Regions from separate parts of the Pseudoalteromonas sp. NZS37 genome, predicted to be linked through region 1. Evidence: predicted binding sites of a transcription regulator. Region 1 holds the regulator's gene; the other holds the start of a gene.
The links. Region 1 encodes LexA, which represses DNA repair genes until DNA is damaged. Its sites were predicted from a motif close to TACTGTATNNNNATACAGTA; they were not measured.

Region 1 (3,202 bases):
AGTTACTGCGACATTTTGTCGCAGTTTAAACTATAGCTTACTGTAATCATTTAAAAATAAAAAAGATTACACTTAAATTGCTAACATGACTTATTTGTTTAATTGAGCTGAGTGTTTGATATCCAGCTAGCTTTAAACGCTAAAAAATACTTAAAAGCTGCGAAATATCTATATAAAGTGGTTAATAGAGCATAGTTGATTTGGTATAACGGTAAAACTGCGTTAAAGTTTGCAATGAAATTATTAGAGGATAAATACGAAACGATGTCGGAAATTCAATTTTTAAATGTAGATCTTGAGCTTGAATCAAAGCAAGATATTAGTTTGCTAGTGGCAGACTTGAAAAAAGTCGCGACGATTTTACATTATGACAAAGACGAATACCGTCAATTAGCGCGTATTGAAGCAACAGGTGTAGTAAACACGCCTGACAAAGCAATAAACCATATATGTGAGCTTATTGAATCGTGTTCGCGTAACGCGCTAAAGCAATGGTTAAGCTGTTCACGTAGAACGTTTGATATTGGTTTTGAATCAGGCACTTCCCCTAAGTGCTTTAATCAAGCCTTAGATGCAGATACATTACTACGTATATCTGCGATTGGTGCGGGTATGGAAATTACAATTTACCCAATCGAAAAGTAACTATCTTCGCTCTACGACTGCTGCGGTCATTTTTGATACGCAGCACAGCTCATTGCGGCTATTTGTAATTTTTATTTCCCACACTGAACTACGTTTGCCAATATGAAACGCTCTTGCCGTTGCTGTTAAAGTGCCGCTGCGAGATGCTTTTAAATGACTTGCGCTAATTTCCTGCCCCACGCAGTAAAATTTTGTAAAATCGACAACAAAGTTAGCTGCATAGCTGGCAACTGTTTCGGCAAGTACAACGTTAGCACCGCCGTGAACCATTCCCATTGGGTTATGATGCTCAGGAATTGCCGGCATAGTGGCTACTAAGTAATCATCACCAATTTCAGTGACTTCTATTCCCATGGTTTTCATTAATGTTCCTTGGCCATCAATGCCTTGTTCTAACTGCTTGCACAGCTCTAAAGTGATGGGCTGGTACCAAATACTCATAATGACTCCTTTGCTTTTTTAATCATTTATAAATCTAGCTTTAGTTATATCCCTAAAATGTACACAAGTGAAATTACTTTGGCTATTTTAAGGCTTAATTTAAATTTGCGATTTTTATTTAACTGTATATACTCACAGTTAAATGTACTGTATGGAAAACCAGTTGTATGCGACCATTAACGAACCGCCAAGCTCAAATACTCGAACTAATTAAAGTTTTTATTAAAGACACTGGTATGCCTCCTACACGTGCTGAAATAGCGCAAACATTAGGTTTTAAAAGTGCCAATGCTGCTGAAGAACATTTAAAAGCACTTGCTAAAAAAGGCGCAATTAAAATGAAACCAGGTGCAAGCCGTGGTATTCAGTTAATTGAAGAAGAAGAGCCAGAACAATTAGGTTTACCGCTTATAGGGCGTGTTGCTGCTGGTTCACCTATTTTGGCGCAAGAGCACGTTGAAAGTCACTGCAAAATCGATCCATTAATGTTTAAACCGGCTGCAGATTTTTTACTACGCGTTAACGGTATGAGCATGAAAGATATTGGTATTATGGATGGTGATTTACTTGCTGTACATCGTACTCAAACCGCTGAAAACGGGCAAGTTGTTGTTGCCCGCCTAGACGAAGACGTAACTGTAAAACGTCTTGAGAAAGCGGGTCGTAAAGTATTACTTCATGCTGAAAACGACGATTTTGAATCTATTGAAGTAGATCTTGAGAATGAGTCTTTTAATATTGAAGGCTTAGCCGTTGGCGTTATAAGAAACGCTGATTGGATGTGACTTTAAAAATAGCTTTTAAACAAGCAGTTTTATAAATGCGTACTAATTAGTACGCATTTTTTGTTTTAAATTCGCACTAAAAATAGGGCATAAATAGCTCACTGACAATTTAAGCTGTAAACTTTTTTGCACTTATATTTTCCCCCTTCGAATGCGTTAAACCCCTTTGTTTTGCTCATCTTTTGAACTTACTGTTACCTAGTTGGTTACTGATTTTTTATTAATTACTCAATATCACCTGATTGTTTTTTATACTAAAACTTGCTTGTTGTTCATTTTTTAGCTAATTATTAATGTGCTGAGCTAATAATAACTCACAGCTTTTTAGTTTTGAGAACACACAATATACACAAACCCGTTGTTGGCGCAGCAAAACCAATCAATATTAAATGAGATTGACTAAAAAAATAAAAATAACGAATTGGCGTTTAAGCCGTATGCCTCTTCGCTTTGCATTCGCAATAGCATCAAAGGAGCCGTCACATGGGTAAACTGACCTCTACCTTGTGGCTTATATTATGTGTTTTTTCGCACCCAGTTTTGGCTAACAGCCAATACAATATGCGCAAAGGCGTAACCGATATAAGCAATAATGTATATCAGCTGCACATGACCATATTTATAATATGTTGTGTGATTGGGGTGATAGTGTTCGCAATTATGTTTTGGGCACTTATTCATCACCGTAAATCTAAAGGGGCTGTACCTGCCCAATTTCACGAAAGCACTAAAGTAGAAATACTTTGGACTGCAATCCCGTTTGTTATTTTAATTGCTATGGCAGTACCAGCCACTAAAACCCTAATTGCAATGGAAGATGCCAGCAAAGCTGATCTCACTATTAAAATTACAGGCTCGCAATGGAAATGGCATTATGAATATATGGGTGAAGATGTAGAGTTCTACTCTATTTTATCTACCCCGCAAGATGAAATAGCGAATCTTGCAGATAAAAATCCTAACTACTTACTTGAGGTTGATAAACCTCTCGTACTGCCAATAAATCAAAAAGTACGATTTTTAATGACTTCTGACGATGTTATTCACTCTTGGTGGGTACCTGATTTTGCAGTTAAAAAAGATGCGAATCCCGGCTTTATAAACGAAACATGGACGAACATAAACGAAGAAGGTACTTACCGAGGCCAATGTGCTGAGTTGTGTGGTAAAGATCATGGCTTTATGCCCGTTGTGGTGGTCGCTAAATCTGAGGCTGATTTTAAAACGTGGCTTGCAGATGCAAAGCAAGCTAAACAAAAAGCAGCATTAGCAGATGCCGCATTACTTGATAAAACCCTCCCAAAAGAAGAATTAATGACTTTAGGCGAACA
Region 2 (3,202 bases), on a different contig from region 1:
AATACCAAAACGATCACGCAGTGGCGATGTTAGCGAGCCTGCTCGCGTAGTGGCACCAATAAGTGTAAATGCAGGTAAGTCTAATTTAATAGAACGCGCAGCTGGGCCTTCACCAATCATTATATCAAGCTGGTAGTCTTCCATTGCTGGATACAGTATTTCTTCAACTTGCGGGCTTAGCCTGTGTATTTCATCAATAAACAGTACATCGCCTTCTTCTAAATTAGTAAGTAACGCAGCTAAATCACCTGCTTTTTCAAGTACAGGGCCGGATGTTGTTTTAATACTTACGTGTAATTCGTTGGCTACAATATTTGCAAGCGTGGTTTTACCAAGTCCTGGTGGGCCAAATATTAATAAATGATCGAGCGCTTCACCACGGGTTCGGGCTGCTTCAATAAAAATTTCCATTTGCTGCTTAACATGAGGCTGGCCTCTGTAGTCGGCTAAAAGTTTTGGTCTTATTGCACGATCTATAGAGTCTTCATTTGTTTTTTCAGTCGCATCAATTAAGCGATCCGCTTCAATCATGGGTTACTCACAACATTGATTTTAAAGATTCTCTAATAAGAACCTCAGTAGACATATCGGGTTTGCTTATCGATTTTACTGCTTTTTGAGCTTGTGGCAATTTATAACCTAATGCAAGCAGTGCCGATACGGCATCATCGGCTGCGTTATTAGCTATTGTCGCATCGCTCATTGGCTCTATTACTGCGCTGTCGCTATATGGCGTAAATAAATCATTACCCCAATCTTTTAATCTGTCTTTCATTTCGAGCACTAAACGCTCGGCTGTTTTTTTACCTACACCCGGTAATTTAACAAGCGACGTTGAGTCTTCGTTATTTACACAGCTTACAAATTGCTTTGCCGACATCCCCGATAAAATAGCTAAGCCAAGCTTTGGCCCTACCCCATTTGCTTTTAATAGCTCTCTAAACAAGGCGCGTTCAACTTTATTATTAAAACCAAATAATAGTTGAGCATCTTCACGCACTACAAAGTGGGTGTAAACAATCGCGTTTTCACCAATTTTTGGTAAATCGTAAAAACAGGTCATTGGCATTTGTACTTCGTAACCTACACCACTTACTTCAAGTAATATTTCTGGTGGCTGTTTTTCGACTAAAATACCATTTAAGCGGCCTATCATAGTTATTTCCTTAAACGTCCTCTAACGGTTTTGCTTGCGCTACCCGCTAGTTTAATTAAATTTTGTTCTGAGTGAGCGTGGCAAATCGCAATAGCGAGTGCATCAGCTGCATCGGCCTGTGGCGTACCGGGTAGTTTTAAAATATTTTTTACCATGTGCTGCACTTGTGTTTTATCTGCACCACCGTTACCTACTACTGCTTGCTTAATTTGCCTAGCTGAGTATTCAAATACGGGTAAGTCGGCCATTGCAGCGCCAACAATCGCCGCGCCTCTAGCTTGGCCAAGCTTTAAAGCTGAATCGGGGTTATGCGCCATAAATACTTTTTCAATGGCAAAAGTTTCTGGCGAAAACTGTTCAATAAGCTGTGTAATGCCTTGATAGATCATTTTAAGCCTAACCGGAAAAGGATGATCGGCTAACTTAATACAACCACTGCCTAAGTATGTAAATTTAGAACCTTGGTGGGCAACAACGCCATATCCGGTCAAACGTGAACCAGGATCGATCCCTAAAATAATGGCCAAACAGCACTCCATTGTTATTATTTTTAAATTACGCTAATAATGCCAGAGCACTGTATAAATTACCAGTACAAAGAAAACAAAAATGCCCACGTGTTAGGTGGGCATTTGAAGGAGCATGTTAGTTTAAGCTTACCCTAGGGCACGCACTAATCCTTGGGTATTTTGTTTAAGTGTTCGGGCAATCATTAAATAGCCTAAACCAGCCACAAATACACCGCCAGCTACCGGACCAATAACCCATATATGCGGATGTAACTTACCTGCTAAATCAAACATTTGTTGCTGCACAATTAAAAGCGCTATATCACTAAAAAATGCGGCAACTAAGCCAGCTAAACCGCCGAGTAATAAAAACTCGTACAAGGTCGCATTTTTAATTAATCGGCTTTTAGCCCCTAGCGTTCGCAGTATGACAATTTCTTGCATACGCTCACCTAAACTAGCTTGCACTTGCGATATAAGTACAAGCGCACCACACAGCACAACAATTGCAAGTACAAAGCCAATGGCGAGTGATACTTGTGAAATAGTTGTTTGTATTTGCTTAACAAAGTTATCAATATCAATCGCTGTAATAGTAGGGTAAGTACGCAATAACTGGCTAAAATCACGCTTTTGATCTGGGTTTATACGTACCGACGAAATATACGTTGCCGGAAAATCTGCAAGTACATCTGGGCTTAAAATAATAAAAAAGTTAGGTTTAAGCGTGGCCCAATTAACTTTGCGCACACTGGTGATTTTAGCGTCGAACGACTGCGAACCAATTAAAAATGTAAGCGTATCGCCTATCTCAACATCTAAACGCTCAAGCATCGACTCCTCTACTGAGGCTTCAGCCATCGCATTTTCACCAAACCACGTGCCTTGTGTTACTTCATTTTGGTCAGGCACATCTTTAAGCCATGTAAGGTTTAGCTCGCGGCCAATACCTGCACGTGCTTCTTCGTCTTTTTTCTCGTTGTCTTGCAGCGATACTGAACGTGCTACCAACTCGCCATTCACCGCATTTACGCGCCCACGAATAGTGGGATAAAACTCTGATACTTGAATATCTTTTTGAGCTAAATATTCATTAATTGGCTCAAGCTCATTTTGCGTAATATTAACTAAAAACGCATTAGGCGCATCGGCAGGAAGTTGCGACTGCCAATCAGATATCATGTCGTTTTTAAGTACCACTAAAAACAGCAGTAATTTAATCGCTAACGAAAAACTAATTAACTGTACCGCGTTCACATTTGCACGCTTTTGAATAGATGCAATTGCAAGCGACCAACTGTTACCTGGCTTAAGCCCTAATTTTCGACCGCCACCAAATATTAATTTAGATATCAAAAACAACACACCAATTAGCGCAAGCGTTGAGGCAAACAAAATAAGCGTTATTTTTATGTTGTTACTAAATAACCACATTAATAAAAACACAGTTAGCGCACTCATGCCTAAATGCACACGACTTACTGCCAACTTGTCACCTAAGTTACGGCGCAGCACTCTAAGCGGTGGAATATCAAAT

Region 2: the regulator LexA is predicted to act here: its motif matches at 1,732-1,751, upstream of ruvC (crossover junction endodeoxyribonuclease RuvC).

The regions. Positions count from the first base shown of each region.
Region 1 covers NZ_JADYXL010000012.1:73,363-76,564, reverse strand. The annotation lists gene I6F47_RS18225 (hypothetical protein) at 265-645, shown strand; gene I6F47_RS18220 (PaaI family thioesterase) at 646-1,086, opposite strand; gene lexA (transcriptional repressor LexA) at 1,254-1,871, shown strand; gene coxB (cytochrome c oxidase subunit II) at 2,355-3,202, shown strand, end outside.
Region 2 covers NZ_JADYXL010000005.1:82,870-86,071, reverse strand. The annotation lists gene ruvB (Holliday junction branch migration DNA helicase RuvB) at 1-531, opposite strand, end outside; gene ruvA (Holliday junction branch migration protein RuvA) at 539-1,156, opposite strand; gene ruvC (crossover junction endodeoxyribonuclease RuvC) at 1,159-1,683, opposite strand; gene I6F47_RS10925 (ABC transporter permease) at 1,813-3,202, opposite strand, start outside.